Regions from separate parts of the Pseudoalteromonas sp. SW0106-04 genome, predicted to be linked through region 1. Evidence: predicted binding sites of a transcription regulator. Region 1 holds the regulator's gene; each other region holds the start of a gene.
The links. The regulator MetJ, encoded in region 1, represses methionine synthesis genes. The targets are predictions, from matches to a motif close to TAGACGTCTAGACGTCTA.
Positions count from the first base shown of each region.

Region 2: the regulator MetJ is predicted to act here: its motif matches at 1,322-1,339, upstream of metA (homoserine O-succinyltransferase).
Region 3: the regulator MetJ is predicted to act here: its motif matches at 2,537-2,554, upstream of metE (5-methyltetrahydropteroyltriglutamate--homocysteine S-methyltransferase).

Region 1 is NZ_BCAI01000003.1:282,990-287,392, reverse strand. Features, by position in the region: gene rpmE (50S ribosomal protein L31) at 1-193, shown strand, start outside; gene W04_RS05970 (malic enzyme-like NAD(P)-binding protein) at 659-1,903, shown strand; gene metJ (met regulon transcriptional regulator MetJ) at 2,095-2,415, opposite strand; gene metB (cystathionine gamma-synthase) at 2,595-3,755, shown strand; gene metL (bifunctional aspartate kinase/homoserine dehydrogenase II) at 3,765-4,403, shown strand, end outside.
Region 2 is NZ_BCAI01000006.1:50,700-55,102, reverse strand. Features, by position in the region: gene ettA (energy-dependent translational throttle protein EttA) at 1-287, opposite strand, end outside; gene W04_RS08610 (DMT family transporter) at 369-1,256, opposite strand; gene metA (homoserine O-succinyltransferase) at 1,403-2,350, shown strand; gene W04_RS08600 (homocysteine S-methyltransferase family protein) at 2,340-3,395, shown strand; gene metH (methionine synthase) at 3,408-4,403, shown strand, end outside.
Region 3 is NZ_BCAI01000016.1:30,441-34,843, forward strand. Features, by position in the region: gene metE (5-methyltetrahydropteroyltriglutamate--homocysteine S-methyltransferase) at 56-2,326, opposite strand; gene W04_RS15960 (LysR family transcriptional regulator) at 2,627-3,517, shown strand; gene W04_RS15965 (DUF2589 domain-containing protein) at 3,780-4,358, shown strand.

The DNA of each region.
Region 1 (4,403 bases):
GTACGAAGCAATCAACGCAACGTGCTCTTGTGGCAACAAATTCCAGACAAGCTCTACCCTGTGTAAAGACATTCACCTAGACGTATGTTCAGAGTGTCACCCATTCTACACTGGTAAGCAAAAGATCCTTGATACAGGTGGTCGTGTAGATCGCTTCAATAAGCGCTTCGGTGCGCTTAGCAGCAAGAAGTAATCTTTGCTTGTCGAGAAAAGCACCTTCGGGTGCTTTTTTTGTGTCTATGATTTTTATCCATCCCCATTATTCATACTAGCCATTTCACCTTAAGCTCTAGCTCATTTAAAGTGACAAAAAAGCACAATAATGACGCTAAAGTTCACTAAAATTCACTTACTTTGTTATTAGCGAACAATAAGATTCGTTATCCGATCGGTATTCTTTTTAGTTATATTAAGTTATTCGGATATAGCATTATGCATGGCTTTAGGTGGTTTTTTATGCATGCATAAGTCCCTATAGTGCATGGAATATCAAAATTTACACATAAAGCTTTAGATAATGTGCATGAACTTGGGCTTAAAACCCTTTAATTTCGTACAACAGGATAGACCTGATATTGCTTGAATATATTTAGAAAAGCGGTATGGTTTGCCTTAACTAGCTGAACTCTCACATACATTTCTAGCAGGATACTCGTTCATGTCTGACTTTCGTGAAAAAGCCCTCGATTACCACGCTAACCCCGTTCCAGGAAAAATTAGCATTGAACTCACCAAAAGCGCCGAGACCGTTAACGATCTCGCTTTAGCCTACAGCCCAGGTGTTGCAGAGCCGGTGCGTGAAATCGCTGCCGATGCTAACAATGCTTATAAATACACGGCTAAAGGCAATATGGTTGCTGTGATCTCTAATGGCAGTGCCATTTTAGGGTTGGGTAACTTAGGGCCGTTAGCGTCTAAGCCGGTCATGGAAGGCAAGGCACTACTGTTTAAGCGTTTTGCTAATCTTGATTCCATCGATATCGAGGTGAAGCATCGCACCACGGAAGACTTTATTAACACTGTAGAAAATATTGCCGATACCTTTGGCGGTATTAACCTCGAAGATATTAAAGCCCCAGAGTGCTTCGAAATCGAGCAAGCGCTCATTGAACGCTGTAATGTGCCAGTATTTCATGATGATCAACACGGCACTGCTATCGTCACTGCCGCAGGCATGCTAAACGCTTTAGAAATTCAAGGTAAAGATATTCGTGATGCCCTGATCGTGTGTTTGGGGGCTGGCGCAGCGGCAGTTGCATGTATGGAACTGCTTATTAAGTGTGGTGCCCAGCGCGAGCATATTTACATGCTTGACCGTAAAGGGGTGATCCACACGCGTCGGGATGACTTAAATGAATATAAGCAATTATTTGCTAACAACACCGATAAGCGCACCTTGCAAGACGTTATTGCTGATGCCGATGTGTTCGTTGGTGTTTCTGGCCCAGATTTGCTCTCAGCTGAAGACCTTAAATTGATGGCCGACAAGCCGGTCATTTTTGCCTGTTCTAACCCAGACCCAGAAATTAAGCCGGATGTGGCACACAGTGCGCGCAAAGACTTAATTATGGCCACTGGGCGCTCTGACTACCCGAACCAGGTGAATAACGTACTGTGTTTCCCATTTATTTTCCGTGGTGCACTGGACGTGCGTGCCACCGCTATCAATGATGAGATGAAAATTGCCGCTGTAGAGGCTATTCGCAGCATCGCCAAGGAGCCAGTACCTGAGTCAGTGTTAACGGCATCTGGAGTGAGCGAATTAGAGTTTGGCGCGCAATACATTATTCCCAAGCCTATGGATCCACGATTATTGCCACGCGTAGCGAAAGCCGTGGCGCAGGCGGCTGTGGACTCAGGTGTTGCGCAAATTGATATGCCAGCGAATTATATGGCTGAGTAATCACTTTACTACTCAGCGCTAGAAAAAGAAAACCCAAGCTTAGTGCTTGGGTTTTTTTATGGCTTGCAAAGAGTAATAGCTTCACTAACCGCTTCTCATACAGGCCGACTTGCGACATCTATGAACAACACTAAGCTAGCTCCTGCAATGAGGCCTAATGCTCAGGGGTTAGTTAAACTTGCTTGTCTTTGTTAGTCCTCTCCGATAACAGGCACTTCCACACCCATTTCTTCCATAATTTTTCTCACCTCTTCAGGTACCTTCTCCGGATTATCTTTTCGGAGATCTTCGTCATTTGGCAGCGGTTGACCAGTAAAGGCATGTAGAAATGCTTCACACAGCAACTCACTGTTGGTGGCATGACGAAGATTATTCACCTGGCGGCGAGTACGTTCATCGGTTAATACTTTTAAAACATTGAGCGGGATGGAAACGGTAATTTTCTTTACCTGTTGGGCTTTTTTTCCATGCTCCGCATAAGGGTGAATGTATTCACCATTCCACTTGGCCATAATTTGCGTCTTATTTTTGGTCACTTAGGCATCAATAAGGGCGAAATTTTATCGCGTTGGTAAGGATAGTCAAATATTCATAAATTAGCTATTTAGACGTATAAATGTTTTGACTTCTAAATTGTGTTAATTTAACCTTTTGGACGTCTAAACATCCATTTTCTTGATTGGGGGCAAATATGTCACAACTAAAAAAAGACACCATCGCCGTGCGCCATGGTATTGATGCTGATAAGCACCATGGTGCGGTGGTGCCACCCATTCATTTATCGACCACTTATTCCTTTGCCGATTTTGATAGCAAACGCGAATATGATTATGGTCGTAGTGGTAATCCCAATCGGGATATTTTGGCGCAGACCTTAGCGCAACTAGAAGGGGGAGAGCACGGAATTATCACCGCGACAGGTATGGCCGCAGTGCATCTAGTGACGCAGCTACTGACACCCAATGACACCCTAGTGATCCCCCATGATTGTTATGGCGGCAGTTATCGCTTATTTACCTCTTTAGCCAAACGAGGGTTGCTCAAGGTTGAGGTTATCGATTTCACTCAATCAAACTGTTACCAACGCTTAGTGGCCGCCAAACCCAAACTGGTGTGGATTGAAACGCCCAGTAATCCCATTTTGCGACTCACGGATATCCGCGCAGTGTGCGATGCCGCGCAGAGCATCGGTGCGCTGGTTGCAGCCGACAACACGTTTTTATCTCCCGCCTTACAGAACCCATTGTTATTGGGTTGTGATGTGGTGGTGCACTCGACCACTAAATATGTCAATGGTCACTCCGATGTGGTCGGTGGTGCGGTGATCACCAAAACCAAAGAGTTGGGTGAAGAGCTGGCATGGTGGGCTAATAATATTGGCATTACCGGCGCCGCTTTCGATAGCTATCTCACCCTGCGTGGTTTGCGTACCTTGAAAGTGCGCCTTAAGCAGCATGAAGAAAATGCCTTGGCGATTGCTCAATACCTTGAACAGCATCCTAATGTGCAGTCAGTTTACTATCCAGGGTTGAGTTCGCACCCACAACACGACTTGGCAAAAGCGCAGCAACAGGGCTTTGGCGGTATGGTGAGCTTTGATATTAAAGGCCAGCTGCAAGACAGTGCAAAATTCCTCACCTCAGTACAGCAGTTTACTTTAGCGGAGTCGTTGGGCGGGGTGGAAAGCCTTATTTGTCACCCGGCGACCATGACTCACGCGGGCATGGATAAAGCCGCACGACTTGAGGCTGGGGTCGGCGACACGCTTATCCGGATTTCTGTAGGTATTGAAGATAAACAAGATCTTATAGATGACTTAGATGCCGCTTTTAACGCGTTAGCAAGCAAATAAGAGGATACTATGACTCAGGTTGTACATAAGTTTGGTGGTTCGAGTCTCAGCAACGCGGCGCGTTACCATGCGGTCGCCAATATTGTTATCGGCAACAGCCAACTCGGTGACGTGGTGGTGGTCTCTGCGGCGGGGAAAACCACGGATACGCTAGTGAAGTTGTGGCAGGCCTATCAACAGCACGATAGCCATGGCTATCATGATGTCTTGCAGTTGCTACGCACCCATCAGCATGAGCTTATTGATGAGCTATTAGCAGCGCACCAAGCCCACGCTCTGCAATCACAGCTTAATAGTGAGCTTCAGCGCATAGCTGAGCAATTGCAGACAAACACCTTAGATGAGGCGTCCTTATTAGCCCATGGTGAACTGTGGTCGGCCCGCTTGCTCGCGACCTATTTGCAGCAATTAGGCTATGCTGCGCAAGATCTTGATGCGCGGCAGCTACTGTGTGTGCACCAAGGGCAACTACTGCATTTGGACAATGAAAAGCTCTGCGAGCGCCATATTGCCGGGGATAAAATCAACGTTGTAACGGGGTTTATTGCCGCCGATAGCAACCAGCAAACAGTCACCTTGGGACGCAATGGCAGTGACTACAGCGCCACCTTATTGGCCCGTTATGTCAACGCCAAACAAGTTTGTATA
Region 2 (4,403 bases), on a different contig from region 1:
GCTTCTTCTACAACTTCACGCACCGTTTTGCTTTCATCAAGCTCAGGCTCCTGAGGAAGATAACCAATTTTAATGCCAGGCTGAGGATGTGCCTCACCCTCAAAATCTTTATCCACGCCGGCCATAATGCGTAGCAAGGTCGATTTACCTGCGCCATTTAGGCCAAGTACACCAATTTTAGCGCCAGGGAAAAAGTGCAGAGAGATGTCTTTTAAGATGGTGCGTTTAGGTGGCACCACCTTTGACACGCGACTCATCGAGAAAATAAACTTATCAGGTAAAACCATGAAAGGAGCCTTTACAATGTGACTAATTTAAACTGCCGTTATTGTAGAGTCTCTATGGTGAAAGCGTCAACGAATGGCCCGTTAATTTGCCAATAATATAGCCACTCCAGCCAGCGCCAATAAACCGCCCACTATCATACGCCAAGTCACCGGCTCGCGTTTAAAAAAGCCAATCGTCATGACCATCAGCGGGGCGGTGGCAAAAATAGTTTGTGCGATAGCCGGGTCGGTATGCTGCACCGCCGCCAGTTGCAGCCACAAGCCAACGAAGGTGCCGAAAAAAACAGCTACGAGCAGCCAGCGTTTGTTATCAATACCGTGCAGTCGAATGGCTTGGTATAGGTCGCTGCGTTTTATAATCATTACCAGTAAAGCCACGCTCAATGTGCCGGCAAGGAGGCGAATAAGGGCGGCCCATAGGCTACTCATCGACTCAGTATTCATAGCCCCTTTTGACATCACCATGCCACTGGCTTGGCACAAAGCCGCAAGTAATGCGAAAGCCACGCCTTGAAAGTAAAACTTCTTATCAACTGGGGGCAAGTGGCGTTGAGGTAATACCGCGAGGATAACCCCCACCGAAGTGATGGCGATGCCCAACCAAGCCAGTAGCGGTAAGTACACACCCAACAGCACAATATTAAGTATGCCAGTTAAGGCTGGAGCGAGAGACTCGATTATTAAGGTTCGTGCTGGGCCAATACTGCGCAGGGCGCCAAAGTAGGCGCTATCGCCAATGGCAATACCGATAACCCCACCGGCGATAAGCCAGCCCCATGAGGTGAGCTGCACTGGCATGGCGACATCGCCAAGTAGCGCCATGGCAATTACCATCATTAAAGAAGCGAGTAAGCCTTTACTTACATTTAGTTGCAGCGGTGAAAGGTGATGACTGAAGCCTTTGTACAATAAGGTAGAAAAAGCCCAAACCACGGCTGCACTGATTGCTGCAATTTCACCTATACCCATCATCGACTCTTAGTTAATTAATCGCGGGCATTATTGCAGCTAACTCATTCACTGCAACTTTGTTTTGGACGTCTAAACATCTAGAGGTTGAAATTTCCAGTGTGGCGTTCATAATAGCCTCTTATCTTTCAATTCGGAGTACCGCCATGCCCATTACGGTTCAAGACGCTTTGCCAGCGATTATGGAGCTGCGCCAAGAAAATGTATTCGTGATGCCAAAAAGCCGCGCTCGGACTCAAGAAATCCGGCCCATGCGCTTGGCTATTTTGAACCTGATGCCGAATAAGGTGGAAACCGAAGTGCAATTTATTCGTCTGCTGGCGAATACGCCATTGCAGGTCAATGTTGACTTACTGCGTTTAGATACGCACCGCTCTAGCGCCAACTCAGAGCAGCATCTGGATATGTTTTATCAGTATTTCTCAGATGTTAAAGACAATAATTACGATGCCTTGATTGTTACCGGCGCGCCCTTGGCTCACTTAGAATATGATGAAGTAGGGTATTGGTCGGAGCTACAAGCGTTCTTTGATTGGGCGGAGCACCATGTGACCTCGACGCTATTTAGTTGTTGGGCGGCGCACGCTGGGCTTTTCCATCACCATGGACTTAAGCGTCAATTGCAGAAAAATAAGTTGTGCGGAGTGTTTGAGCATCAGTGTTATTTTGACCACGCGGCGTTAACCCGAGGCTTTGACGATCGCTTCTTAGTCCCGCATTCGCGTTATGGCCATATTGATATTGCTGCGATAAACGCCTGTAAAGAATTAGTCGTGGTAGCAGGCTCGCCCAAGGTAGGTGCTTACTTACTTAAAAACCAGAGTGGTTCGCAGGTGTATATCACCGGACACCCTGAGTATGATGCCGATACCCTGAAAAAAGAGTATTTACGTGACTGCGATAAAGGCGCTGACGCACCGATGCCAGAAAACTACTTCCCTAATGGCGACCCAGCGCAAGAGCCCTCGAAAACCTGGCAAAGCCATGCCTTTTTGCTATTTTCGAATTGGCTTAATTACTACGTTTACCAAACCACTCCCTATGATATTAATCTGGTTAGCCAGGATGTAAGGACTAACAACTATGCCGAATAAACGTGATGCATTAACACTGGCCCTCAACGAGCGCATTTTAATTTTAGATGGCGCCATGGGTACGATGATCCAACAGCATAAGCTCGAAGAGCATGATTATCGTGGTGAGCGGTTTCAAGATTGGCCTGTGTTGGTCAAGGGGAATAACGATTTATTGAGCCTCACTCAACCGCAGTTAATAGCACAAATTCACCGTGAATATTTGGCAGCGGGCGCCGATATTATTGAGACCAATACCTTTAACGCCACGACCATTTCCATGGAAGATTATGACATGGCGAGCCTAAGCCGTGAGATTAACCTCGAATCGGCCCGGCTGGCACGCGCGGTGGCCGATGAGTTTACCGCTCGCGAGCCACACAAACCGCGCTACGTGGCCGGCGTACTGGGGCCAACATCAAAAACCTGCTCGATTTCGCCGGATGTTAATGATCCGGGCTATCGCAACATCACCTTCGATAAGCTGGTGGCCGCGTATATCGAATCGACCCTGGCGCTGATAGAAGGTGGAGCCGAACTGATTTTAATTGAAACCATTTTCGATACCCTCAATGCCAAAGCCGCTTCCTTTGCGGTAGAAGAAGCGTTCGAACAGGCTGGAGTGACTCTGCCGGTGATGATCTCCGGCACCATCACCGATGCTTCGGGTCGAACCTTGTCAGGGCAAACCACCGAGGCGTTTTATAATTCCATTCGTCATATTAAACCGCTCTCCATTGGCTTGAACTGTGCGTTAGGGCCAGACTTGCTGCGTCAGTATGTGGAAGAGTTGGCCAGTATTTGTGAAACCTACACCTCGGTGCATCCCAATGCTGGGCTGCCGAATGAATTTGGCGAATATGATTTAGAAGCCGAGGAAATGGCACAAGAAATCATCGACTGGGGGGAGCAAGGGTTTATCAATATTGTTGGTGGCTGTTGTGGAACCACGCCCGAGCACATTAAAGCCTTTAGTGATGGGCTAAAAAACACCGCTCCACGTGCTTTGCCTGAGCTGCCGGTGCGCATGCGTTTAAGTGGCCTTGAAGCCTGTAATCTCAATTAAGGGGCCAATAACATGAATAATACTGCAACTTTTACCAATGTCGGCGAGCGCACCAATGTGACCGGCTCGGCGCGCTTTAAACGGCTGATCCTCGAGGAAGATTACGAAACCGCGTTAGAGGTGGCACGTGAGCAAGTTGAAAATGGCGCGCAGATTATCGATATCAACATGGATGAAGCCATGTTGGACTCCAAAGCGGCCATGGTCACCTTCTTGAACCTTATCGCCTCAGAGCCCGATATTTCGAAAGTGCCCATTATGGTGGACTCGTCGAAATGGGAAGTGATCGAGGCGGGACTAAAATGCATCCAAGGCAAGGCGATAGTGAACTCTATTTCCCTCAAGGAGGGGGAGCAGCCGTTTCGTCACCAGGCCAAGGTACTAAAGCGCTTCGGCGCCGCCGTGGTGGTGATGGCCTTTGATGAAAGTGGCCAAGCAGAAACCGCCGAGCGGAAGTTTGCTATTTGCGCGCGCTCTTATCGCATCTTGGTCGATGAATTGGGCTTCCCGCCAGAAGATATTATTTTTGACCCCAATATCTTTGCCGTGGCCACCGGCATAGAAGAGCATGACAACTATGCCGTGGAGTTTATCGAAGGAACTCGCCGCATCAAGGAGAACCTTCCGCACTGCAAGGTATCCGGTGGTGTGTCTAATGTCTCTTTTTCGTTTCGAGGCAACAATCCGGTGCGCGAGGCTATTCACTCTGTGTTCTTGTATCACGCCATTCAAGCCGGAATGGATATGGGCATCGTCAATGCCGGTCAATTAGCGGTGTATGACGATATTCCCTCTGAGCTGAGAGACGCCGTTGAGGACGTGATTTTAAATAAAGATGCCGGCGCCGGAGAGCGGTTGGTGGAATTAGCGCCTAAGTATTCGGGCATGGCGCAAGCGGAGAAAGTTGAGGATTTACAGTGGCGCAGTTGGCCGGTGGCAAAGCGCTTGGAACATGCCCTGGTTAAAGGCATTACAGATTACATTGATGAGGACACCGAGCAGTGCCGA
Region 3 (4,403 bases), on a different contig from region 1:
AATACCTAGGCTGAGCGGGGGGTGCCTGGGCCCACCCCGCTACAGTGAGCTTAATTTAGTTCAGCTCTTGTCGTAACTCCTTTGCGGCCTCGACCATGTGATAAAGCGCGGCTCGGGTTTCTTGCCATTGTCGCGTTTTCAAACCGCAGTCAGGGTTAACCCATAATCGCTCAACAGGTATTTTCTGTGCAGCTTTGTGAATTAAGGTCTTTATCGACGCAACATCGGGCACATTAGGAGTGTGAATATCATACACACCCGGCCCTATTTCATTGGGGTAATCAAAGTGTTCAAAGGCGTTCAGTAACTCCATATGAGAACGGGACGTTTCAATGGTGATGACATCGGCATCCATATCAGCAATTGCGCCAATAATGTCATTGAATTCACTGTAACACATATGGGTATGAATCTGAGTTTTATCCTCGGCGCCGCTGGCAGCGACGCGAAATGCATAAGTCGCCCAATCCAAGTAATCTTGCCAATGACTTGTTTTTAACGGCATGCGCTCACGAAAAGCAGGCTCATCAATTTGAATAATGCCAATGCCCGCATTTTGCAAATCCACAACCTCGTCACGCAGCGCTACCGCGATTTGTTTGGCGATAGTGGGGTTGTCTAAGTCATCACGCACAAAAGACCAAGATAGAATCGTCACCGGCCCAGTTAACATGCCCTTCACCGGTTTTTTTGTAAGTGACTGCGCATAGCGGCTCCAATGCACAGTCATTGGTTGCGAACGGGCCACATCACCCCAAATGATCGGTGGCTTCACACAGCGCGAGCCGTAGCTTTGCACCCAGCCAAACTGAGTAAAGGATACACCCTCGAGCAGTTCACCAAAATACTCGACCATATCGTTACGCTCAGCTTCGCCATGCACCAGCACGTCCAACCCAAGCGCTTGTTGCTCTTCAATGACGTAGCGAATTTCAGCTTCCATTTGCGTGTGATACGCCTGGGAGTCTAAAGTACCATTTTTAAAATCCCGCCGCGCTTGGCGAATCGCTTGGGTCTGCGGGAAAGAGCCGATAGTGGTGGTCGGTAATAGTGGCAGTTGCAAGGCTTGGCGCTGGGTTTTCACCCGCTTAGAAAACGCACTTTGTCGCTGTGCGTCTTGCGCACTGAGCGCCGCAACGCTTTGTTGTACCCTCTTGTTATTCACTCGCGTTGAGCTCTGCCGAGCCTTAACCGCAGCACTGTAGCGATCAATGGCAGTGGTGTCGCTGCTATGCAGTGCATGACGTAACAGCTGCAGCTCTTGACACTTTTGTGTTGCAAAAGCCAACCAGCTTTTTAATTCACTGTCGAGCTGCTGCTCCTGCTGTAAATCTACCGGAGTGTGAAGCAATGAACATGAAGGGGCTATCCACAACATCTCGTCCCGCTGCTCAGCAATAGGATGTAATTGTGCATGCAACGAGGATAAATCCGCACGCCAAACGTTACGTCCATTAACAACCCCTAAGGACAACACTCGCTCATTGCCTACGGCCTTATCTAAAGCCTGTATATCCACCGTGCTCGCCAGCCAATCAAAATGTACTCCGTCGATGGCGTAATCTTGAATATCATCAAGATGATGGCTGACATCATCAAAGTAAGTGGCCAATAGCAGCTTCACCCCGTGTCCAGATAAACTCGTAAAACTGTCTTTCAAGGCTTGGCGATAAGCATCATCCAATTCTAGGGCGAGAATAGGCTCATCAATTTGCACCCACTGAACCTGTTGCGCCGCAAGTTTGTCCAATATCTGCTGATACACCTCAAGTAACTGAGGTAATAGCGCAAGTTTGTCAAAAGGTTCATCGGCGCATTTGGCTAAATATAAATAGGTCACCGGGCCGATAAGCACGGGCTTTGGTGTATGGCCTAGTTGCTGTGCTTCACTGACATGGGTAAATAACTCTGAATCAGTCAGCGAAAAGCGCTGCTCGGCGCTGAGCTCGGGCACAATATAATGATAGTTGGTATCGAACCATTTGGTCATTTCACTGGCGGCACAGGCACATCCCGAGGGCGCTCGCCCACGAGCAATACGAAATAAGGTATCGAGGGGGGTACTATCTGAGCTGTGATGTCGCGCTGGCACGGCTCCGACCATCACCGTGGTAGCGAGCACATGGTCATACCATGCAAAATCACCAACGGGGAGCAACTCGACGCCGGCCTGTGCTTGCAAAGCCCAATTTTGCTTGCGTATCTCAGCCCCTTTTGCTCGCAATGTGGACTGATCGATGGTGCCCGCCCAGTATGCCTCAAGGGCAAATTTAAGCGCCCGCTGCTTGCCGATTCGAGGGAAACCAAGATTATGTATTAATGCCATAACAAAAACTCCGTTTAGCTATATAGATGGCTAAACATTAGATTCCTCTCCCCCACTGTGCAAACGCAGCTTTCTCAGCATTAATGTGAATTTTATTCATAGCTAAAAATTATAAGTAAATGCCAAATTAAATGACATCGCTGTCATTTTTATTGCTATAGTGGAATTTATCTATGGTTAGCTTTACGTTTACATTTTATACATCAATTATGGACGTCTAGACTTTGAAATGTCTATTATGATGCAGTAAACTGTATTCACGTTGAGCACCGCTCACAATTTTTATGAGATTTACTAAAGATGATAGATATAAAACACCTCAAGACTATTTCCACCTTGAAAGAGACCGGCTCTTTAGTGAATACCGCACGTGAGCTGTTTTTAACTCAATCTGCACTTTCTCATCAAATCAAAGACTTAGAAAACAAACTCGATTGCCAATTGTTTGAGCGTAAAACCCATCCGGTGCGATTTACTCCACAAGGCATGCTGCTATTAGAGCTTGCGCATGATGTACTACCAAAAGTTGAAGCGGCGAAATGCCGTTTGAAAGAGAGCTTAAATCAGCCAATCTCGCAATTACGCTTGAGCGTCGAGTGCCACGCCTGTTTTCACTGGTTATTACCGACAATTAAAGAATTTAATAACTTTTGGCCCGACATTCACGTGGACTACGAACGTGGTTTTAGTTACGACGCTATCCCTGAGCTGCTTGAGGGCGATTTAGATCTGGTATTAACCTCGGATATACGTGACCCAGAGCGCCTAGAGTACGTGCATTTATTCGATTTTAAGCTCAAGCTGATCGTTGCCCCCGACCATGAGCTTGCTAATAAAGCCTATGTCACGGCGCTGGATTTAAAAGACGAAACCATTATCTCCTACCCTATTCCTCGCGAGCGCCAAGATATTTTCAAACACTTTATCCAAAATGCGCGTTTTGATGGCACCTTGAAAAGCGTGGATCAAGGCTTGCTTATTTTCCAATTAGTGAGCGCCGGCATGGGGGTTGCTGCGCTACCTGATTGGCTTGTTACCCCCTATGAAGCGCAAGGGTTAATAAAATCGATTCCCCTTGGTGCATTGGGTCTTAATCGCCCCATGTACTTGGCCATGAAAAAAGAAATGAAAGATAACCCTGTCTATCGCCACTTCTTGAATACCTGTAAACAAAATAACACGCGTAAATAGCAAAAGCTGGGGCTGATTGATCAATTTGGCCCCATTGCACACAAACGCACTGCTCTGACCATTTCAACTGCCCCTTCACTTTAGTCCCTTAAAAAGAACAACTTAGAAATTAACAGGGACAAAGGTAAAAATAAAGTTAACAAAACAACTATCACTCTTGCCTTTTATACACTATAAACCTTGTGTGTTTTTTATACACATCTATCTCGAGTAGGCAGTGTAACTCGAGCCTCAACCGCGCCGTAAAAAAAGGAGAATTTGTATGGCTATTGGCGACGAACTATCGAGTATTGATTTTAAATCTATGATTGGCGGCCCCCTTGATGCTGTGGTGCGCGCTCAAGCGCAATCGGCTCAGACCTCGGTAGATTTTATAAAATCTGTCGGCTTTGACGCTGACAGCAATGAACCCACCATGATCACCTTCAGTTATATGAAGGCCGTAGAAACCCGAGATGGAGATGGTAATGTGACCGGCACAGAGCCGAAGAAATTCGACCTTACCGTACCCATCTTAACCATGTTACCCATTCCATTTATTCGCGTTGAAGAGACCACTATTGCTTTTAACGCAAAGATAAACTCAGTACAGGAGTCCAGTACTTCCTCCTCTCATGAGCTCAATAGTAAGCTCTCGGTGAAAGCAGGCTGGGGTCCAGTATCGGCTAAACTCAGCGCCAGCTACTCGTACAAGAAGTCGAGCTCAAGCTCATCGAAAATTGAGCGTACCTACAGCCTGTCTGTCAATGTTCGTGCTGTTCAAGACGAGCTTCCTGCGGGAACGGAGAAACTGTTAGGCATTTTAGAAAACTCCATCACTGAAGTGGAATCGGCGGCATAACGCCACATTAACTAACTTATGGGGCAAAGCCTTAGGCTGCGCCCC